Regions from separate parts of the Lawsonibacter sp. LCP25S3_E2 genome, predicted to be linked through region 1. Evidence: predicted binding sites of a transcription regulator. Region 1 holds the regulator's gene; each other region holds the start of a gene.
The links. The regulator HrcA, encoded in region 1, represses chaperone genes, less so after heat shock. The targets are predictions, from matches to a motif close to TGTTAGCACTCNNNNNNNNNGAGTGCTAACA.
Positions count from the first base shown of each region.

Region 1 (7,678 bases):
TGCTTCACGGGGCCGCTGGTGGCCTCCACCAGGTGGGCAGTGAGCTGATCGAACTTCGCACGGGTGAGGGTCAGGTCCAGGTGCTTGGGGCCGGTGGCGTCGGCCGTGATATAGGGCAGGTTGATGGCGGTGGAAGTGACGCCGGACAGCTCGATCTTGGCCTTCTCGGCGGCCTCCTTCAGACGCTGCATAGCCACCTTGTCGCCGCTGAGGTCCACACCCTCGGCCTTCTTGAACTCAGCAACCATCCAGTCCATGACGCACTTATCAAAGTCGTCGCCGCCCAGACGGTTGTTGCCGGCGGTAGCCAGAACCTCGATGACGCCCTCGTCGATGTCCAGGATGGACACATCGAAGGTGCCGCCGCCCAGGTCATACACCATGATCTTCTGGGCGTCTTCCTTATCCACACCGTAAGCCAGAGCGGCGGCGGTGGGCTCGTTGATGATACGCTTCACGTCCAGACCGGCGATCTTACCGGCGTCCTTGGTGGCCTGGCGCTGGGCATCGGTGAAGTAAGCGGGAACGGTGATGACGGCCTCGGAGACGGTCTGGCCCAGATAGGCCTCGGCGTCCGCCTTCAGCTTCTGAAGGATCATGGCGCTGATCTCCTGGGGAGTGTACTTCTTGCCGTCGATCTCCACCTTGTAATCGGTGCCCATCTCACGCTTGATGGAGCTGATGGTCCGGTCGGGGTTGGTGATGGCCTGGCGCTTGGCCACCTGGCCCACCATACGCTCGCCGTCCTTGGAGAAGGCCACCACAGAAGGGGTAGTACGGTTGCCCTCGGCGTTGGCGATGACGACGGCGTCGCCGCCCTCCATAACGGCTACACAGCTATTGGTTGTACCTAAGTCGATACCAATGATCTTAGACATAATGTTTTCCTCCTAAATATATGAAAGATTGTTGTTAACGAATTTATATGGTCACGCTGCAGCGGCTGTAAAATGCACGCCTCCGCGCTTCGGATCAGTTTGCTACCTTTACCATGGCGAACCGGATGACCTTTTCTCCCAGCTGGAAGCCGGCCTGAAATACCTCGGCCACCACATTCTCGCCCAGGGTCTCGTCCTCCACATGCATAACTGCGTTGTGGAGATTGGGGTCAAAATTCTCACCCAGCGCGGGAATCTCGGTAATGCCCAGCTTGGAGAAAATCTCCTTCAGCTGATTCATGGTCATCTCCACGCCCTTCTTATAGGCCTCATCGGCGGTGGGCTGCTTGAGTGCCCGCTCCAGATTGTCATAGACCGGCAGGAACGCAATGGCGGTATCCGCCTTTGCCTCGTTCCACAGGGCCTCTTTCTCCTTGGCGGTGCGCTTGCGGTAGTTATCATATTCAGCAGCCAGGCGGAGGAAGCGGTCCTCCTGGGCAGCCAGCTGTTTCTGAATGGGGTCCTCCTGGGCAGCCTGCGCTTCCTGCTGGGGCTGCTCGGTGGTCTCTGCCTGAGCGGCTTCGGCCTCAGCGGTCTCAGTCTGAACAGCTTCGGTCTCGGGCTGTTCCTGAGAGGGGATCTCGTTCTTTTTTTCCTTTTTACTCACGATGCTGTGCTCCTTCGCTGTTCAATATTTTTTCCTCATGCTCACTCAGGATTCTTCCTTGTCTTCCTGTTCCCCAGAGGGCAGCTCTTTGCCAAACATCCGGGTCAGGCTATCGGCAAAATAGGACAGCCGGGCGGTCACCTTGGCATAATCCATCCGGGTGGGGCCTACCACACCGATGATCCCCTTCATATTATCTCCGATATCGTAGCTGGCCATGACCACGCTGGTATCTTTCAGGGCATCGTTGACATTTTCCGGACCGATGAGGATATTCATGCTCTTCCCGTTGTTCAGGTTCATGGGAAGGCGGGAGGTTTCATTTTCCTCGCTGAGATAATTCATCAGGGGTTTTGCCTTATCCAGACTGCGGTATTCCGGGTGCTCCAACAGGTGGGTGATACCTGCGGTGCGGAACTTCTGCCGCCCCTGGTCATCCAGCACCTCAATGGCAAATTCTACGACCAGGGAAATGAGCTCAAACGCACCCGGCGCGGTGTGGGTCTCCATCTTGTCCAGGGCCTCTTCCATCTCCTCACGGGACAGCCCCACAAAGGAGGTATTGAGCACCGCGGACAAAAGCTGAAGCTGGGTATCGGACAGCTGGTCGGGAAGATGAATGAGCTTGTTCTTCACCACACTGTTGTCCGTCATGACCACGGCGATAAAGGCGTTCTCCTCTACCATCAGCAGATCAAAACGCTTGACTGTAACCCGCTGCTTGGCCGCCGCCACCGTAAAAACGGGGTAATCGCTCAGCTGGGAGAGCACCTTGCCCGCCCGGTCGATGACCCGGTCCAGCTCCTCCATTTTCAGGTTCAGCGCCTCGTTAATGCGCTGGGTCTCCTGAATGGTCAGCTGTTGGCGGTCCATCAGCTCGTTGACATACAGCCGGTAGCCCGCCGCGGAGGGAATCCGTCCTGCAGAGGTGTGGGGCTGCTCCAGCAGGCCCAGCTCCGTCAGGTCGGCCATCTCATTGCGGATGGTGGCAGTGGAGACATCCAGTCCCGCCAGCTCCGCCACCGCCTTCGAGCCAACGGGCTCGGCAGTGGCGATATAGGTTTCAACAATGGCGCGCAGAATACGCTTTTTCCGTTCTGTCAATTCCAATCGTACCGCCGCCTTTCCGTTTCGTTTCTTTAGCACTCATATTCCCCGAGTGCTAAAGATAATGTACCACTCCCCCTGAGAATTGTCAATAGCCACTTTATGAATTTATTTTAAACAAATAGCAGGTATATTTCTTTTGCACAGGCGCAGGAACGGTGCTAAAAAATCACCGTCCGGAGATACCGGACGGTGATTTCAAAACAGCACCAAACTGGTTTGCCATTATCCTTTTGTCAGGTCACGCACCCACTTGCCGGAGCGCAGGCGCCACACGCCCAGCACAAATTTGACCACCTGCTCCACACCAAAGGCCAGGTAAACCCAGAACACCGAGGTACGCAGCACCACACCGCAGAAAATGGCATAGGGAATGGCACACACCCAAATGGGGGATACATCAATCAAGGTAGCCGCTCTCACATCGCCTCCACCCCGGAGTACACCGATGATATTGACACTGTTGAAATTGCGCAGGGGCATCAACAATCCCATAACGGTAATCATCATCGCCGCCACCGAGCTGGCTCCTGGGGACAGCTTGAACAGGGGGAACACCCACAGGGGTGCCACTTCCCGTGCAAAGAATACCAGGAACACCGACAGCAGTACGCCGCACACCACTGCCAGGGTATTCATGGCCAGGCCTACATTTTTAATGTGGGCCGTTCTGCCCGCTCCGATCTCCCGGCCGATGATAATGGCAGCGGTGGCCGCCAGGCCGAAGGAGAACACGGTACAAATTTTTTCCACATTGCCCGCCAGGGTGTAGGCCGCCAAAATCTCGGTGCTGCCCTCCATGTGGCCCATGATGGTGGGGAAAATGGAGGTTCCCAGACCCCACATAGTCTCATTGCACACCACCAGGCCGCCATAGCGCAGGAACCGCTGGAGCATGGGCAGTCCCGGTCTCAGCAAAAGCCCGCCCCGAATCCGGAAAAAGGTATTGCGGGCCATGTGTGTCACCACAATGGTCACTTCCAGCCCACGGGCAATGAGGGTTGCCAGGGCCGCGCCCCGCACCCCCATGGCGGGGGCCCCCAGATTGCCGAAAATAAATACCCAGTTTAAAAAGGTATTGACGGTCATGGAAGCGGCCAGGATGTACATGCCCAGCTGGGGCCGCTCCATACTCCGGTAGGCGGCCACATACATCATAGTAAAGGCATTGAGCACATAAGATATACCGGCAATGCTGCCGTACTGGGCCGCCATCTCCACCACTTCGGGCTGATTGCCGAAGAGGCTGAGGAATTGTACCGGGCAAACCAGCAAAATCCCCGCAAATACCGAGGAGACCAGCAGCACTACCCAAATGGCCACGCCCATCACCCGGTTGATGGCCTCCATGTCCTGTTTGCCCCAATATTGGCTAATAAGGACGGACGAGCCGCTCTGGACTCCGAAGATAAACAGCTGCACTACAAACAGGGGGATATTGGCCAGCGTCACCGCTGCCATGGGGGCTTCCCCCAACATTCCAACCATAAACGTATCCGCCATACTCAGCGTGCTGGTGATCAAGTTTTGCAGCACAATGGGCGCAGCCAACGCCGCCACCTGGCGGTAGAAGCCAGGCTTTTGCTTCATATAAGCGAGCACAAACATTCTCCTTTTCGTAAAATTTAAGACATCGTGGGAAACAGCTCTTGTTTTGCCGCAGCCAGCGCCTGAACCAGGGCATCTACGTCCTCCTGGCTGGTATCTGCGGAAAAGCTGATGCGCAGGGCTCCGTCCAGCTCGGGCTTTGGCAGCTTCAGCGCCGCAAACACATGACTGGGCTTTCCCTTGTGACAGGCCGAGCCGGAGGAGAGGAACACGCCCCGGTCGCTGAGGTAGCGCACCACCACCTCGCTCTTATACCCCGGCATGGTCACCGGCAGGATGTGGGGCGCGCCATGCTCCACCAGCACCTTAAGTCCCGGCACCTGCTGCGTCAAGCGGGCAGCCGTCTCCTCCCGCAGGCGGGCCATGTGCTTCAAATCCGCCTCCATGGTCGCTCTGCCCAGACGGGCAGCGGCAGCCAGGGCGGCAATCTGTCCCGTAGCCTCCGTACCCGAACGCAGCCCGGACTCCTGTCCGCCGCCTCGGATCAGGGGTGGAAGCTTGAGTCCCTTTTTGATGTACAGCGCGCCAATCCCCTTGGGCGCATGGATTTTATGCCCGCTGATGGACAGCAGATCCACTCCAAGTTCCTTTGGCGTAAACGGTACCTTTAAAAACCCCTGCACCCCATCGCAGTGAAGCAGCGCGGGACAGCCGGATTTTTGAATGGCTCGAGCCGTCTCCTTCACAGGCAGAATGGTCCCCAGCTCATTGTTGACCAGCATCATGGATACCAGCACCGTGTCCTCCCGCAATGCTGCCTCCACTTGGGCGGGATCGATCTGCCCCTGTTTGTCCGGGGTCAAATAGGTGACCTCCCACCCCTGGCGTTCCAGCTCCCGGCACGGCTCCAGCACAGCGGCATGCTCGATGGCCGTAGTAATGATGTGCCTTCCTTTTCTCCGGTTCAGCTCGACCCCGGAACGAATGGCCCAGTTGTCGCTCTCCGTTCCACAGGAGGTAAAGTAGACCTCCTCCGGCTGGCAGCCCAACGCCTGGGCCACATCCCGCCGGCAATCCTTCACCAAGGCCGCCGCCCTGCCTCCGAACTGATACACGGAGGACGGATTGCCCCACTGCTGTGTCATGGCTTCCAGAGCGGCCTGAGCGGCCTCGGGCCGAACCTGTGTAGTGGCCGCATTGTCGAAGTAATGAAACACACTCATCCCTCCAAACACTCATCTGTGCGTAGTAGACCTATTCTATTCTGCCGCGCCTGGAAAGTCAAGGATAAGCGACACAAATAGACACATTCTGCCCCTGCCCCCTTGCAAATAAAATGAGGGCTGTATATAATGAAACTACCCTATCCAAGGAAGTGCTGCTCTATGGACAATTTATCCGGGATTTGCTATATCGTAGGTGCCATGTCTCTGACGCCCAATCTCCGGCCCTATCCCGCTCCGGGGGACTATGTGATTGCCGCTGACCGGGGGTTTGACTCTCTGCTGGCCTACGGGGTCATGCCCGACCTGGCGGTGGGGGATTTCGATTCCCTGGGCCACCGGCCCAACCACCCCAATGTCATCCAGCTCCCCGCCGAAAAGGACGACACCGACATGGTCTACGCCCTGCGCAAGGGGCTGGAAATGGGTTACCGCCGCTTTATTCTCCTGGGCGGCGTAGGCGGACGGCTGGAACACACTCTGGGCAATCTCCAGCTGTTGGATTGGCTGACGCTGCACGGAGCCCAGGGATTCCTGGCAGGGGAAAAGACCATCGTCACCTGCGTGCGGGACGGCGCTTGCCTCACCTTCCCCTCCACCATGTCCGGATATCTGTCTGTATTTTGCAACAGCGGCTGTGCTCAGGGCGTCACCCTGGCCAACCTGAAATACCCGCTGCAGGACTACACGCTCACCGGTTCCTTCCCCCTGGGCGTCAGCAATCAATTTTTAGACGCGCCCGCCCAGGTGTCTGTACGGGAGGGAAGCCTCCTGCTCATCTGGGAGGATAAGGGAGACTTCTATTCTCTTATGCCAAAGCTGTGGGTCAAATAAGTCCTCGCGGTCTTACCCCTTGCCTTTTTGGGTATCCTATGGTATAGTTGACCCCTAAAGTCCCGGAGAGGAGGTGTCCGCCATGGGTGAGGCGGTCAAAGTTATCGCCAAAAACAGCAAAGCCTACCACGACTATTTTATTGAAGAAAAATACGAGGCCGGCATTGAGCTGGCGGGCACTGAGGTCAAGTCCATCCGCCTGGGCAATGTGAATTTAAAGGATTCCTTTTGTATTATTAAGGATGGCCAGCTCTCTGTGCTGGGGATGCATATCAGTCCCTATGAAAAGGGCAATATATTCAATAAAGATCCCCGCCGTCCCCGCCGGCTTCTCATGCACAAGCGGGAGATCATGCGCTTGTTTGGCCGCATTAAACAAGACGGCTATTCCCTGATCCCCTTGACCATATATTTCAAAGGTCCCCGTGTCAAAATAGAGCTGGGTCTTGCCAAAGGCAAAAAACTCTACGACAAGCGGGAGTCCTCTGCCAAGCGGGATGCAAAGCGGGAGATCGACCGGGCTATGAAGACCCGGAACCGGTAATGAAACATAGGAAAGGATGATACCCATGGCTCAGAATCCCATCGTCACCATTGAAATGGAAAACGGCGGCATCATCAAGGCGGAGCTTTACCCCGATGTGGCGCCCAACAGTGTGAATAACTTTATCAGCCTCATCCAGAAGGGCTTTTACGACGGCCTGATCTTCCACCGCTGCATCCCTGGCTTTATGATCCAGGGCGGCTGCCCCCAGGGCACCGGTATGGGCGGCCCCGGCTACTCCATCAAGGGTGAGTTTGCTCAGAACGGCGTCAAGAACGACCTGCTTCACGACCGGGGTGTGCTGTCCATGGCCCGTGCCATGAACCCTAACTCCGCTGGCAGCCAGTTCTTCATCATGGTGGAAAAGGCCCCCCACCTGGACGGCCAGTATGCCGCCTTCGGCAAGGTGATCGAGGGCATGGAGGTGGCTGATGCCATCGTCTCTGCCAAAACGGATTGGAACGACCGTCCCCGTGAGGAGCAGAAGATGAAGAAGGTCACCGTGGACACCTTCGGTGTGGACTACCCCGAACCCGAGAAGGTCTAATCACATGATGGAAACTTCTCCTCTCCGACGGGGAGGAGAAGTTCCCACTTCATTTTCTCACATAGTAGCCTGACGGTTATAAAAAGTCCGTTGAAATACGCTGCAATGTTCCTCTCGCACCCAAACCAAATCGAAGCCCAGCGCAGCGGGTTCGATTTGGAGAGGAGAGGCAAGGGAGCGGCGTTAGGAATATCCGCCTTTGGCGGATGTTGCGAACAGAGCGGACTTTGCCTCGACGAGGGGGCGTACCGGTTTCGACGGGGACGCTGCAGTGGGAATAGCGGGCGGTGGCGCCTGGCCACCTTAAAACGGGCATTCTTTATAAATTAA
Region 1 covers NZ_JBQKJL010000021.1:26,655-34,332, forward strand. Annotated here, with positions in the region: gene dnaK (molecular chaperone DnaK) at 1-878, opposite strand, end outside; gene grpE (nucleotide exchange factor GrpE) at 973-1,545, opposite strand; gene hrcA (heat-inducible transcriptional repressor HrcA) at 1,591-2,691, opposite strand; gene ACTQ3R_RS14195 (MATE family efflux transporter) at 2,878-4,254, opposite strand; gene ACTQ3R_RS14200 (cysteine desulfurase family protein) at 4,278-5,417, opposite strand; gene ACTQ3R_RS14205 (thiamine diphosphokinase) at 5,586-6,257, shown strand; gene smpB (SsrA-binding protein SmpB) at 6,340-6,801, shown strand; gene ACTQ3R_RS14215 (peptidylprolyl isomerase) at 6,827-7,348, shown strand; RNA gene ssrA (transfer-messenger RNA) at 7,588-7,678, shown strand, end outside.

Region 2 (7,678 bases), on a different contig from region 1:
ACCATAGTGACGGATCTTTTTCTGCCTATCTGGAGCCAGGTGTTTACCCGGCACAGGACAAGAAAGCTGCCTGTACGGCTATTTTAGAGACTGTGGGGTTTGAAGGGACGCTGCTGGAAGAGACGGAAGAGGAGCTCGTATTTCAGCAGACGTGGAATGAGATCCCTCTGTTTGGCCAGCGGGTCATCATATTTTGTGCCAACGGGAGTGTTAGTACGATTTCCGGCCAACGCCTGATAGGAGAGCCGGAGGTGGACCAAACGCGTAAGACCATTACCGTTTCCACCGCCCTGGTGCGGTTTCTCAATGGTGTGAGTACCTTGGGAGATGTGTGTAATCGCATTGACCGGGTAGAGGAGGGGTACGTGTGTACCGCCACCTTAACAGGTTCTATGCTCTTGACCCCCGCATGGCAGGTTACGACCGATACCGGAGCATACCAGCTGGATACGGTGACTGGGACGGTCTGGCGGGCGGAATAGCGGGAAAAGGGCAGAGAGGATCTGTGTAAAATGTACGACGTCTTAGTGCGCCGTGATCCTAGGGAGGAAATTCATGTCGAGACGGAATAATCCCGTGGGCATCTTGGACTCGGGAATCGGGGGATTTAGTGTGCTCAAGCAGGTTCAGCGCCTGCTGCCGGAGGAAAACATTCTGTATTTTGGAGACGGGGCCCATGTCCCCTATGGCAACCACCCGGAGCAGACCATTGTGGCCTTGAGCCGGTATATGTTTGAATTCATGGAGCAGCACCAAGTAAAAGTGCTGCTGGTGGGCTGCAATACCATCTCCTGTGTCACAGAGCAATGTGTGGATCTGGTGTCCTGTCCCGTCTTTAATGCGGTGCAGGCGGGGGTAAACGGTGCATTGTCCGGCGGAGGAGAGCGGGTGGGAGTCATTTCCACTGTGTTTACCCACAGCTGCCAGACCTACCCCCGGCAGCTTATGGCTCAGGGAGACAGGGGACTAAAGGTGTGCAGCCGGGGCTGCCCCAATCTGGCCAGCCTGGTAGAACATAATCTTGGAAGCGGCGAGGGGATGGACCGCGTGGAACAGGAGCTTCGCCGAGAGCTGGGGGAACTGGTGGAACAGGAAAAAATTCAGTGCTGCGTACTGGGCTGTACCCATTATTCTTTGGTCAGTGACCGGATTCAAAAGCTTTTTCCCCATTTGACTTTGGTAGACCCCGCGCAGGAGATGGCCCGGAACCTGGCGAGCTATCTCCGGGAGAACGACCTGACCAGAGAAGGCGGAGAAAAGGGCCGGGTGACGATCTATACGACCGGTGAAGTCAAGGAGTATACGCTGCGGGCAAATCAGGTAGGGCTGGAGCGTGTGGAACAGATCTGTTCCTACCCCGCCTTGGAAATTTGAGAAAAAACGGGGACGAGGACCGCAGGCCTTTGTCCCTGACTTTGTGCATACGGACGGAAAAGAGGTCCGCCGAGAAAGAGGTATAAAATGAGACAATTGCAGTTTGCTGTCCCGACGCTGTTCGGCCTGGAGGGCCTTTGTGCCGACGAGATGCGGCGGCTGGGATTGCCTGAGGTGAGGGCAGAAAATGGGCGGGTACTGTGTACAGGACAGGCGGCCGATTTACCCAGACTCAATTTGAACCTGCGCACTGGGGAACGGGTGCTGCTGGTGCTGGGGAGCTTTCCTGCTTCGGACTTTGACGCCCTGTTTGAAGGAACGAAGGCCCTGCCGTGGGAGGAGTTTATTCCGCGAGAGGGACAATTTCCGGTGAAGGGGCACAGCCTCAATTCGGCCCTCCATTCGGTGCCTGCCTGCCAGTCCATTGTAAAAAAAGCCATTGCTGCCCGTATGGGTCAGAAGTATCAGCTTCGTACACTTCCGGAGACGGGGGCACTGTATCAGGTGCAGTTTTCTATCATGGGGGATGTGGCCACCCTTATGCTGGATACCTCGGGAGCGGGACTACATAAGCGGGGGTATCGGGCACAGGGTGTGGCCGCTCCCCTGCGGGAGACCCTGGCCGCCGGTATGGTGCTCCTGTCCCGATATCGGGGGAGAGATCCCCTGTGCGATCCGTTCTGCGGCAGCGGTACGATCCCCATTGAAGCTGCCCTTATTGCTAAAAACCGTGCCCCAGGTCTGAACCGGAGTTTTTCCGCCCAGAAGTGGAGCTGGCTGGATAAAAAGCTTTGGATGTCCGCTGCAGACGAGGCCATGGACAAGGAATTTGACGGTGATTATGAGATCTGGGGTGGTGATCTTGACCCGGAAGCAGTAGCCTTGGCCCGCCACAATGCCCAGTTGGCTGAGGTAGAGGATGTGGTGCACTTTGAGGTGTCCGATGCCCGGACGTTTCATTGGGGCGGTATCCATGGCCGGGTGGTGACCAATCCCCCCTACGGGGAACGGATCATGGAACGCCGGGAGGCGGAGGAGCTCTACCGGGCTTTTGGCAAGGCTTGGGATAAGTTCCCGGAGGGGTGGAGCTTATATCTGCTGTCCTCCCACACGGAATTTGAACGAACCTTTGGAAAAAAGGCGGATAAAAAGCGTAAGCTCTACAACGGAATGCTTAAGTGCGACCTGTTTATGTACGGAATAAAGTGAGAAGGGCCGGGAGAGCGTGAGACATTTGTTTATCATCAACCCCGCAGCCGGGAAACAAGAGACCACCGCCCAGCTGGAGGGACTGCTGTCCCAAGTGAGCTTTCCCCACCGAGTGGTTTATACGAAAGGAGAGGGAGATGCCCAGCGCCTGACCCAAGAGGCTGCTGCTTGTCCTGAGCCTCTGCGGGTCTATGCCTGCGGAGGGGACGGAACCCTGAACGAGGTGGTAAATGGAGCGGCAGGGCTTGAGCATGTGGCAGTTACAAACGTCCCCAAAGGGACCGGGAATGATTTTCTGAAAATCTTTGGACCGGATTACCGGGAGCGGTTTTATGACCTGGAGGCACTGGCTCAGGGACCGCAGCGGGCCTTTGATCTGATGGATTGCAACGGAAAGCTGGGCCTGGACGTGGTGTGTGCCGGAGTGGATGCCCGCATTGCGGCAGATGTCCACCGGTATAAGGATCTGCGTTTTGTCTCAGGAATGGGGGCCTATGTGCTCTCCCTGGTGGAAAATGTGTTTTTCAAGGGAATTAACCGCCCTATGACGGTAAAAATGGGGGATATTTCCTGGGACAACCGTCAGACTGCTATTTTGTGCATCTGCAATGGCCGCTACTATGGAGGAGGTTTTATGCCGGTAGCGGAAGCTATGCCTGATGACGGGGTGCTGGATATGCTGCTGGTTCGGCAGGTGAGCCTGCCTACCTTTTTGCGCCTGGTGGGAAAATATGCCAAGGGACTTTACCGCAATTACCCTGAACTGATTTTGGAGCACCATGGCAAGGCGGTGTCGTTCTGTGCACGGGAGCCAATTACGGTGGTGGTGGACGGGGAAGTGATGGTAGATACCAGCTTCACCGTTCGGCTTTCCGAGAAGAAGATCAACTTTTTCTTTCCAGAGGGCTGTGATTACCGAATGGAGAAGAAAATTAGCACTTAAAGAGCTTGTTTGTGAACAAAAAGTAAATTCTAAAAAATTGGCCTCCAATTTTTCAAAATTGGGGGTTGATTTTTTGGGAGAAAGCGGTTATTATCATAGTTAGATTTAGCACTTGAATAAAAAGAGTGCTAAACTGCTGGATTCGTAATTGGAAAATTTATATCATATAAGGAGGAACCTGTTATGAAACTCAAACCCCTGGCTGACCGTGTCATTGTAAAGCTGGTGGAGGCTGAGGAGACCACCAAGGGCGGCATCATCCTCACCGGCGCCGCCAAGGAGAAGCCCGAAGTGGCTGAGGTCATTGCTGTTGGCCCCGGCGGTATGGTGGACGGCAAGGAGGTCGTTATGACCGTGAAGGTGGGTGACAAGGTCATCACCAGCAAGTATGCCGGCACCCAGGTGAAGCTGGACGGCGAAGAGGTCACCATTGTCCGTCAGAACGACATTCTGGCGGTTGTCGAGTAATAGTTTGATTTGATTTGGAGGTAATGCTTTATGGCTAAGATTATTTGCTACGGCGAGGAAGCCCGCAAGGCTCTGGAGAAGGGCGTCAATCAGCTGGCTGATACCGTGAAGATCACTCTGGGCCCCAAGGGCCGGAACGTAGTTCTGGATAAGAAGTTCGGCGCTCCCCTGATCACCAACGACGGTGTGACCATCGCCAAGGAGATCGAGCTGGAGGATCCCTTTGAGAACATGGGTGCTCAGCTGGTGAAGGAAGTTTCCACCAAGACCAACGATGTGGCCGGTGACGGTACCACCACTGCTACTCTGCTGGCTCAGGCCATCATTCGTGAGGGCCTGAAGAACCTGGCTGCCGGCGCCAACCCCATGATCATGAAGAAGGGCATTGCCAAGGCCACCGAGACCGCCATTGAGGCCATCAAGGGCAACAGCCAGAAGGTCAACGGCTCCGCTGACATCGCCCGCGTAGGCGCTGTCTCCTCCGGGGACGAGACCATCGGCAAGCTGATCGCCGAGGCTATGGAGAAGGTGGGCCACGATGGTGTTATCACCATTGAGGAGTCCAAGACTGCCGAGACCTATTCCGAGGTTGTGGAAGGCATGCAGTTTGACCGGGGCTATATCACCCCCTATATGGTCACTGACACCGAGAAGATGGAGGCCAACCTGGACGACGCCTTCATCCTCATCACCGACAAGAAGATCTCCAACATCCAGGAGCTGCTGCCCCTGCTGGAGCAGGTCGTCCAGTCCGGCAAGAAGCTGCTGATCATTGCCGAGGATGTGGAGGGTGACGCCCTGTCCACCCTGATTGTCAACCGTCTGCGCGGCACCCTGAACGTGGTGTGCGTCAAGGCCCCCGGCTTCGGCGACCGCCGCAAGGAGATGCTCCAGGATATCGCTATCCTGACCGGCGGCCAGGTCATCTCCTCCGATGTGGGTCTGGAGCTGAAGGAAGCTCAGCTGGGTCAGCTGGGCCAGGCCCGTCAGATCAAGGTCACTAAGGAGAACACCACCATTGTCAATGGCGCTGGTTCGTCCGAGGAGATCAAGGCCCGCATTGGCCAGATCAAGAGCCAGATCGAGGTTACCACCTCCGATTATGACAAGGAGAAACTCCAGGAGCGCCTGGCCAAGCTGGCTGGCGGCGTAGCCGTCATCAAGGTCGGTGCTGCCACTGAGGTGGAGATGAAGGAGAAGAAGCTGCGCATCGAGGATGCCCTGAACGCCACCCGCGCCGCTGTGGAAGAGGGTATCGTGGCCGGCGGCGGCACCGCTTACCTGAACGCCATCCCCGCTGTGGAGAAGCTGTACGCCGAGGTAGAGGGCGATGAGAAGACCGGCGTGCAGATCATTGCACGGGCTCTGACTGCCCCTGTGAAGCAGATTGCCGCCAACGCCGGCATCGACGGCTCCGTGGTTCTGGAGAAGATCCGTGAGTCCGGCAAAACCGGTTATGGCTTCGACGCCTACAATGAGACTTATTGCGACATGATCCCCAACGGCATTGTGGATCCCACCAAGGTGACCCGCTCCGCCCTGGAGAACGCCGCCTCCATTGCCAGCACCCTGCTGACCACCGAGGCCCTGGTCGCCGACAAGCCCCAGCCCCCCGCCCCTGCTGCTCCTGCTGCCCCTGATATGGGCGGTATGTACTAAGGCAAATTACTGTGAAGCCCGCGGCCTTGCGCCGCGGGCTTTTTTATGGGCTGGGGCTTGTGGGCGAAGCCGACCCAGGGGGCCCCGGCAAAGCCCAAAAATTTCATTTCCTCCTTACCGTAAAAAACACCGCTGCCTGTTGCCTCAGACAGCGGTGTTTTTTAAAAGACCATATCACGGGTCAAGTGGGGGGCAATGTTTCCAAGGTGCCCCGAAAGATTTTCCGTAGGTCAAAAAGTGTAACCATGATACACAAAGAAGTGATCAGCCCGGCCAGGGCAAGTATGATCAGGGTTGGTTCCCAGAGATCAGTCAGGAAACGGAGGGGGTGGGCGCACAGGGAGATGGCAGTGAGCAGCAGGGTCTGGCGGGTGCGCCACTTGAGGAGCCGCCGGTCCAGCGTCTGATCAGGCTGCTGGTATTTGGTGGCCAGGGCGGCGTAGTCGGTGAGCATCTGAAAGTGGAAGTACATGTTGGCCAGACCGATAATCAGGTCGATCACAGGGAAGTGTCCGTCCAGACCGGTACCTAGCCAGGAGGCTAGCCAGTTTCCTCCGTGCCATGCCGCCAGCAGGATGCCGAAAGGCCGCAGAAGCTCCAGGTCCCGCCGTTCGTTCTGCAATAGCTTGATAGCTGAAAGGAAGAGAAGATATCCCACGAAGGAGGGTAAGATGCTGACAGAACCCAGATTGAAGTCGAAGTACAGGAAGAAATACCCCCAGGCCGCTTTGGAAAGGGCGTCGTATATGGTTTGACGGTCTGTCATTGTGCGCCTCCTTCCTGAAGGCGGAGGGTGAGCTCCGCTGCCTTTTCTCCGTTGATGTAGAGGTCGGCCGCGTAGCAATCAGGAAGCAGGAAACTGTCCTTGCCAAATGCGTTACTACTGCCGCCGCCACCCATGGGGACGACAGGTCCCCAACCGGGGTCTAACCTCATGCTGGCCCAGTCTTCTCCGCTGGTGGAGCTGCCGCCGCCGCTTCCGTAGCCCGCGCTCTGAAGATAGGGGCGCTCCTCTCCTTCTTCCAGGGGGATGATAGAGGTCCCCAGGTGAGAAATAGCGGCTTTCTCTTCCTCAGAGCCCAAAAAGATGCAGCGCGTCCACTGGTTATGAGTAACTTCATCAAATTGAGCGTTGGGCTTTGGGACCGTGTCGAAGGAAGTAGAGGGGCCAAAGAACCAGCCGGAGCTGTTGTTCTCTTGAACGGTGTTGTCCACCACAAAGGTTTTTTGATAGCACACCTCCACCCGGAAGTTTTCCGCTATGCCCGAGTAGACAAAGGAGGGCAACTCCCGTATCCCCCAGCGCAGCGAGGCTTCCTGTGCTTCTACGGTTTGGATCCCGCTCTGCTCTGTAACCACCCAACGGTACGCTTCCTTCTGGACCAGTATCTGCTGGTATGCCATGTACATCGTATTTTCTTTCCACTGTCCGTCGGGAGCACCGCTGAGCTTGACTGCCACCAGGGCCTTGTAGGCGTTCTCTCCAGCGGGCTCCAGATTATAGATGCAGTAGCCCTCGCTCTGGTCGGGCTCTATGGGAAGCCCGGTGTTCCAGGTGGGCCAGAGACCCTCCTCCTGGCGCTCATGCATGATGCGGGCAATTTCCCCCTGCTGACGGAGGGGGGCACACATGGCCCGGTAGGAACCGCTGCTGGTGAGAAGAGATTTGGCATAGGTGTCAAGAGCTCCGGCGAAGGTGGTGCACCAGGTGGTGCGGGCGGAGGCCAGAGAAAGGTCAATGTCTGCGCTGCCAGAGAGCCGTCCCGCTTCGTTATAGACATTTACCGCTTGGGTGCCGAAGACCAGAGGGGCGGCCAGTATAATGGCCACGCACACGGACACCAGGGCCATCCCTGCGGGGTAACGCTTGAAGCGGACGATGGCCTCAATACGCTGGCGGATGTTTTTGCCCCCGTTGGAGGCAGAAGAGGTGCCTGGGGCGCGGGCGTATTTCTCATTAGCCATGGACAGAAGGATGCGGCCATATTCCCGGCGCTCCTCCCCTTCCAGCCGCTCCAGCACCCG
Region 2 covers NZ_JBQKJL010000004.1:125,472-133,149, reverse strand. Annotated here, with positions in the region: gene ACTQ3R_RS05550 (hypothetical protein) at 1-482, shown strand, start outside; gene murI (glutamate racemase) at 556-1,374, shown strand; gene ACTQ3R_RS05540 (THUMP domain-containing class I SAM-dependent RNA methyltransferase) at 1,462-2,583, shown strand; gene ACTQ3R_RS05535 (diacylglycerol/lipid kinase family protein) at 2,600-3,526, shown strand; gene ACTQ3R_RS05530 (co-chaperone GroES) at 3,710-3,994, shown strand; gene groL (chaperonin GroEL) at 4,025-5,653, shown strand; gene ACTQ3R_RS05520 (hypothetical protein) at 5,835-6,419, opposite strand; gene ACTQ3R_RS05515 (M56 family metallopeptidase) at 6,416-7,678, opposite strand, start outside.
Region 2: a site for HrcA is predicted at 3,630-3,660, ahead of ACTQ3R_RS05530 (co-chaperone GroES). Genes of this name have one in related genera too.

Region 3 (7,678 bases), on a different contig from region 1:
GTCCTCACCGGCTCCGCAGATGCCGTCGCTGACCATGAGCACGCAGTCTCCTGGGGCCAGACGGAGGGTGAAATGGTCCAGGGCGGAGGAATCCCCTTCGGCCAGGCCTGCGGGGAGAGAAGTGCCGGACAGGCTCTGAACCGAGGAGCCTTTTTTGATATAGGTGGGGGCGGCTCCCAGCTTATAGAGCTCCCCCTCCCCGGAAAAAAGGTCGATTTGCAGCAGGTCCACGGTGGTAAAGCCCCCAGTGTCCTCCCCCCGGAGGGCCAGGGCGGAGGAGAGGGTGGACAGGGCATGCCGGGTGCTGACTCCCGCCTGGAGCAGCTGCTCCAACAGCCGTACGGCCAGGGAGCTCTCCCGGTTGGCTGCGGGACCGCTGCCCATCCCGTCGCACAAAAGGAGATAGAGCTTGCCGTCGGAGCGTTTGAAGTAGGTGCCGGCGTCCCCGCTGACGGTTTCGCCGTTTTTCTTTTGGGCGGCCACCCCGGCCAGGGCCATGAGGGGCTCCTGCTGGAGCAGAGACAGGGAACCTTCCCCTTCCCCATCCACCCGCAGGGGCACCCCCAGGGAGACAGACAGCTCAGACAGACGGCTGGGCCGGGCCAGCTCCATGCAGTCGGCCCCCTCCGCCTCGATCCGCAGCAGTCCCCGCCCGTCCCGGTAGACGCAGGTGCGCACATTGAGCCCCAGCTGGGCCAAATACTGCCGTACCCGCCGGTCTCCGATGGCGTCAGGGACCAGTTCACGGCTCATTTCTGCGGCGGCATCGCCCAGCAGTTCCGAGAGCTGGGCATATTGCCGGCATACCGCCGTCCGGCTCTCCCGAATGCGGGCGTTATATTGCCGGCGGTAAAAAAGGGCGGTGAGCTCCTCATTGACTGTGGAGACAAAGTCGGGAAAGTGGATGCACCGGGCGGCAAAATGTTGGGGAAAATCACCTCCGGTGGCCTTTCCCCGCTCTACCATAGCGGGGGTGGCATCGTTCAGGGCGTTAAAGGTGAGGTTGTAGTCCTGCTGCCAGCAGCGGTTTCGCAGAGAGCAGCCCCGGCACAGACGGCTGGCGGTGCGGTCAAATACCGTGGCAATGTCGTTGTCGTTCTCCGGCGGGCGGAAGGCGGAGCGCAGACAGTCACACAGGGAACGAAAGGCCTTTGAGGTCTGTTCCAGCCTTTGCTGAACCACCCGCTGGGCCTGGAGGTCTGCGGGACCAGCGGACTTGGGAGCCAGCCAAACCCCCAACTGCCGCATGAGCTTGTCCGGAATCGTCAGAAACAGCAGACAGGCAAAAAGAACCTCGTAGAGGATGGAGAGGTTGAGCCCCCGGTCCCAGGTCCACAATACTGCGCAGGCGTTGGCCAGGGCGTAGACCATGGCGGCGCCTGGCCGTCCTTTTCCCTTCCACAGCCCGGCAGCCAGTCCGGACAGGCCGTAAGCCATGGTATAGAGGGGGGTGCCCTGGCTGGCCAGATCCATGGACAGGCCTATAGATACCCCGGCAATGGCGCCGGTGGACATTCCCCCCTGCCAGGCGGCGGACAGTACGGCTGTTACCGCCAGAATACGGCCCAGAGAGATGTCTTTATAGAGAAGAAGGGGGGACAGCGCGATCAGGCAGGCACACAGCAGGGCCAAAAGGCCCCCGCGGCTGGCCGGAGCGGAGAGCCTGTCCTGAGAAGGGCGGCCCATGGGCTCCAGAGCCTGGTGAAAGGCCCAGGCGGCGGCTGCCGTCAAGATAAGTTCCAAGGCAAAGAAAATAACGTCGGCAGATTTCCATCCCCACTGGGACTGGATAATAAAGCCGGTAAAGGCGTTGAGGGTGGCTGCAATGGCGGGCATGGTCCAGGGACTGCGCAGGGGCTTCCAGTCATAGAAGGCAAAGCACACCGCAAAGGTGAGAATGGAGGCCGAGGCGTAGCGAAGGCCGCTGGAAAAGTCCAGGGTGGTCAGATAGCCGAAGCAGGCCCCCACCAGGGAGGCCCCGCCGCATAGTCCCGGCCCTGCCGCCCCCACCAGCGCTACACCGAAGGGGGCACTGTTTTGAAAAATGGCCGCTCCCGACAGAACCGCCGACAGCAGCAGGCATATGGCCGCTTTGATCCCCAGAGTCAGGGTTGAGGCGGACAGCCTGACCTGTCCGGTGCGCTGGGACTGCTGGCGCAGCTGGGTGAGTTTGGCGCGGATCATCTTTTTGGCTGTCATGCCTGTCTCCTCCTAAGTAGGCCGGGACACGCCGGTGCCGGCTGGTTGTGGCTTCCATTATATTCCAAAAAATGGAAAATATCAGTCGAAGAAACGGAGGAGAAAAAAGGGCACCAAAACCGGGATAATAAAGTTAGGACTTGTATTTTCAGGGGAAATCGAATACAATATACAATAGTATGAGTATCAAAACTCCCTATCCTCAGTGAAAGGAAGGTAATCCTATGAAACTGCAAACAGAACTGGGTGAGATCCGCATCAGCAGCGAGGTCTTTACCACCGTTACCGGCAGCGCGGCCACCAATTGCTATGGAGTGAAGGGAATGGCTGTGCGCTCCACCACGGACGGGCTGGTTCATCTGCTGAAGCGGGAGTCCATGGCCAAGGGTGTCAAGGTATATTATAATGAAGATGGCACGGTGTCCATCGAATTGCACATTATTGTGGAAAACGGCGTGAATCTCATGGCCGTGTGCCGCTCCATCATGAGCGAGGTGCGCTATGTGGTCAGCAAGACCACCGGCGTGGAAGTGGCATCGGTGGACGTGTGCGTAGATTCCATGCGATTTTGATCATTCGTAGAAAGGAACTTAGCCGACTATGGTAAAGAAGATTGACGCGGCGGTATTTCAGCGGATGGTCATCCATGCACACGCCGCTATGAACGCCCAAAAACAGGTGATTAACGACCTGAACGTGTTCCCTGTCCCCGATGGGGATACCGGCACCAATATGACGCTGAGCATTGGGGCCGCTTCCAAGGAAATGAAGAAGAACCACTACGATACGGTGGGCCAGGCCGCCCAGGGGACCGCTTCCGCGCTGCTGCGGGGGGCCCGAGGCAACTCCGGCGTGATCCTCTCCCTTCTGTTCCGGGGCTTTGCAAAGGCCGTGAAGGAGAAGGAGACCATGGATGGCCGGGATCTGGCCATTGCTCTGGACTTCGGCGTGGCCGCAGCCTATAAGGCGGTGATGAAGCCCGCTGAGGGCACCATCCTCACCGTCTCCCGCCTGGCCGCCGCCCGTGCGGCCGGCTGTGCCCGTGAGGCCGACAGCGTGGAAGAGGTGCTGGAGGCCGCGATTCAGGAGGGCCAGGTGGCGCTGGACAACACCATCAACCAGAACCCTGTGCTGAAAAAGGCCGGCGTTGTGGACGCCGGCGGCAAGGGATTTTTGGTGATTCTCCAGGGCATGCTGGACGAGCTGCGGGGCGTGCCCATGCCCGACAGCGGCGAGGACGCCGCCCCGGCGGAAAAAGCCGACTTTGTGGCCATGGCCGCCGAGGAGATCACCTTTGCCTTTGACACGGTGTTTATCGTACGCAAGCATCAGGAGAATGTGAATCTGGACCCCTTCCGCAAGTACCTCAACAGCATTGGCGACAGCCTGGTCATTGGCGAAGACGACGAGGCCTTTAAGGTCCATGTCCACACCAACATTCCCGGCGCCGCTCTGACGGAGGCCCAGAAGTACGGCACTCTGGAGCTGGCCAAGATCGAGAACATGCGGACGCAGGCGGACGATCTGGCCGCAGGCAAGCATGTCCAGAGCACCGACGACCTGGACGCCATTGAGGCGGAGCTGGAGGCGGGCTGTGATGCCGCCCCGGAAAAGGCTGCGCCGGAGAAAAAGTTCGGCTATGTGGCCGTGTGTGCCGGAGCCGGATTGGAAGCGGTGTTCCGCGACCTGGGTGTGGACGGCCTGGTGGGCGGCGGTCAGACCATGAACCCCTCCACTGAGGACATTTTGAAGGAGATCGAGCGTACCCCCGCCGAGATCGTCTATGTCCTGCCCAACAACAAGAACATCATCATGGCCGCCGAGCAGTGCATGCGCCTGTGCGAGGACAAGAAGGTCGTGGTCCTGCCCACAAAGACCGTGCCTCAGGGCATTTCCGCCATGCTGGCAGTGGACCCCGATGCCAGCGAGGAGGACAACACCCAGGCTATGCTGGACGGCTTTGCCAATGTGCACACCAGCGAGATTACCTATGCCGCACGGGACTCTGACTTTGACGGCTTTGCCATCAAGCAGGGGGACTATCTAGCCCTGGAGGAGCACCAGCTCTTCGGCACGGACCAGGACCTGCACGCGATCCTGGACCGGCTGGCCCACTCGGACAGCCACCAGGGGGCGGAGTTCATCTCCATCTTCTACGGAGAAGATGTGACGGAGGAACAGGCCCAAGAGGCGGAGAAGATCTTTACCCAGGCCTGCCCCAATGCGGAAGTGACCCTTCTGCCGGGCGGTCAGCCGGTATACTACTATATGATTTCCGCAGAATAAACGTAAAAAAAGCGCCCATCCATATGGATGGGCGCTTTTTTCAATTACTCGATGGCGATTTTGGTGGTAGTCTCCAGAGCCTTGGGGGGCTGCTTGGGCAGCGTCAGCTTCAAAACGCCGAACTCATATTTGCACTGCACGTCCTCGGGACGGATATCGCCCACATAGAAGCTTCTGGAGCAGGCGCCGGCGTAGCGCTCCTGGCGGATAAAGCGGCCGTCCTTGTCCTCCTCGTCCTTGTCCAGGCCCTTGGCGGCGCTGACGGTGAGATAGCCGTCCTTCAGCTCCACGCTGACCTCGTCCTTCTTAAAGCCGGGCAGGTCGATGGCCAGCTTATAGCTGGTTTCATTTTCCTTCACATCGGTTTTCATCAGGTTCTTTGCATGCTTGCCGTACAGGGGGTTGGCACCGCCGAAGAAGCTCTTGTCAAAGGTGTTGTCAAAGAAATCGTCAAACAGGTTTTCACTAAAAATACTAGGTAACATAAGTCGTTCCTCCATTTAAAATTGATTTGTTGCCGTGGCGGAGGCCCGTATGGTCTTCTTCCAGGTACGAGTAGAGTATAGCACAGAACATTAGCACTCGCAATAGGTGAGTGCTAATGTTTACAAAAAGATAATAATTTATAGGAAGAAAATACACAATTTCCAGAAAAACAAGAAGAGAAAGAGAGGCTTTTCAAAAAGATACTTCTCTGATATAATGGGGAGAAACTGACGAAAAGGCGGTATTTGATATGCCTGTCTCCCTGATTCCATCCTTTTTGGCCTACTGTTACATCGGAGCCATCACCCCCGGTCCAGCAAACCTTTGCTCCCTGTCCGCGGCGCTGCGGTATGGGAAGGGGCCGGCATTGAGGCAATGGAGGGGATTGTTTGTTGGATATTTTCTGGATTGTATGGGGGCCGTGTTGGTCACCTGGCTGCTGGGTACCCTTTTGAACGACTATGTGGGCTATTTGTCCTGGGTGGGGGCAGCCTATCTGCTATGGCTGGCCTGGCATATGCTGCGCTCTGCTGGGGTTAAGCTGGGAGAGGAGGACCCGGCGTATCCCTCCTTCCGAAATGGTGTATTGGTGCAGATCACCAATGTAAAGGTGATTATTTACTGCCTGACCTCCCTGTCCGCTTATGTGCTGCCCTATACGGATTCCTTTTGGTATCTGCTGGCGGTGGGACTATTTTTGCCCTTTACCGGACCCGTCGCCAATCTGGTGTGGCTGTTTGCCGGAGCCACATTGCAGAAATTGTTTTCCCACTATCAAAAGACGGTGGATATTGTGCTCGCTGTGTCCCTGGTTTTATGCGCGGTGACGCTGGTGTGGCCCCACTGAATGGAAAAGCCGTCCTTTTATCCCAGGATAAAAGGACGGCTTTCTGCTGGACTTATACCCCCAGCCATTGCTGCAGGTCAAAGAGGTCAGAGGCAATATAGTCGGGATTAAAATCCTGAAAATCGCCGGCCGGAGTAGTCCCGTTGAGGACGGCGGCAAAGTGGCAGCCGGCGTTTTGGGCAGCCCCCGCATCCAAAACAGTATCTCCGCAGAAGAGGGTGCTTTCGGGCTTGACTCCCATGCGCTCCATGGCCAGAAGCAGCCCTTCCGGATCGGGCTTGGGACGGTGGACATCCGCGCTGCCGATCACCGTCTCCAGGTCCTGAAGCAGTCCGTAACGGTCCATGATGATTTCCAAGGTATCTCCCCGCTTGGTGCTGACGATGGCAGTTTTGACCCCGTGGGCGTGCAGAGCCTGAAGAAGTTCGACTGCCCCTGGGAAGAGAACGGCTTCCCGCCGCTGAAGTTCCTGAGCTACCTCCAGAAAGAGCGGACGGAATTTTGCCCGGTTTTCCGGGTCCTCATCCCCCGTGAGCATGGTGTAGGCGTCCTCCAGCAGATAGCCGATGGTGGCACGTACCGCCTCCCGGTCAGGCTCCGGCCACCCAAGAGCCGTCAGTCCGTGGCGAAAACCAGCCACGATGGAGTCGGTGCAGTCTCCCAGAGTGTAGTCAAAATCAAAGCATACCGCTTGAAACAAAACGATCTCTCCTTTCGAAATGCAAAGCAGATATAGCTATCATATCATGCCGGGGGCGGTGGAGCAAGAGATAGAAGCGGCGGTGGATAGAAAGAGGCCGGGAAGGCAGTTGCCTTCCCGGCCTGACATTCAATCCTTAGGGATAGCGCGTAAAGACCGTATCATATCGGCTGTCCAAGTCGTTTAGATCGCCGGTCTGATCCCAGTAAACACGCTCCCGGTACTCGTCTGCATAGGCGTAGGTAAATTCTTCATACTTGGTATCTACGCTGAGAATGATGACATAGGCTTCTTCATAGTCGTAGTAAAGAATGTCACCGGGCTGCATGCTGGTAAACTTGGTGTTCTTGCTTACATCCAGGTCGCCAAAAATTTCATCGCTGATGAAGTAGGCAAAACCTTGGCTGCCGTAGCCGGTGCCCAGTACGGGTGACTTGTAGCGGTCGTCCTCAGCCCAATCATCTCCGGAGTAGTCATCTTCCAGGTCAGAAAGCAGTGCCAGCACATTCTTTTCTGTAACAGGCTTTCCGTTGGAGAGGACTTCATCGTCATCATCATCATTGGTTTCTGCATCGGTGGGGTAACGAGTATAGACGGTGTCATACCGATCCATATTCAGCCAATCCCGGTCGTTCCAGCAGATTTCATCGTAGCTGTCCAGATAGAGATAACTAAAGGTGTCGTCGCTGGTATCCACATCCAGCGCGATGAGATAAGTATCGGCTTCATCGCGATAGACGATATCGCCGGGACGCATGTCGTAAACCCGGTCCAGCTCTTCCACGTCCAGATCACCGAAAATCTCATCACTGATCATATAAGCGAAGCCCTGAGCACCACGGGCGCTGCCCAGCACGTCGGACTCATACCGCTTATTCCATTCATCGCCGTCCTCATACTCTTCTCTCAGATCATCCAGCAGGCGCAGAACGTTGCGCTCGGTGGCCTCTTCGCCGTTGGCGAGCACATCATCGGGCTCGCCCTCATAGCGGGTATAGACGGCATCCCGGCTGCCCAGATTGTCAATATTGCCGCTGCCCTTCCAGGAGACACTGCCAAAGCCGTTGCAGTAGACATAGTTAAAGCGATTCCCATTCACGGAGGTCACCAGTGCATATTGGTCGTCCGCGTTAAAGTAAACCAGGTCGCCGGGCTTCATT
Region 3 covers NZ_JBQKJL010000001.1:210,107-217,784, reverse strand. Annotated here, with positions in the region: gene ACTQ3R_RS01145 (SpoIIE family protein phosphatase) at 1-2,199, opposite strand, end outside; gene ACTQ3R_RS01140 (Asp23/Gls24 family envelope stress response protein) at 2,424-2,771, shown strand; gene ACTQ3R_RS01135 (DAK2 domain-containing protein) at 2,800-4,485, shown strand; gene ACTQ3R_RS01130 (Hsp20/alpha crystallin family protein) at 4,530-4,970, opposite strand; gene ACTQ3R_RS01125 (LysE family transporter) at 5,222-5,818, shown strand; gene ACTQ3R_RS01120 (HAD family hydrolase) at 5,871-6,518, opposite strand; gene ACTQ3R_RS01115 (S-layer homology domain-containing protein) at 6,655-7,678, opposite strand, start outside.
Region 3: a site for HrcA is predicted at 5,059-5,089, ahead of ACTQ3R_RS01130 (Hsp20/alpha crystallin family protein). Genes of this name have one in related genera too.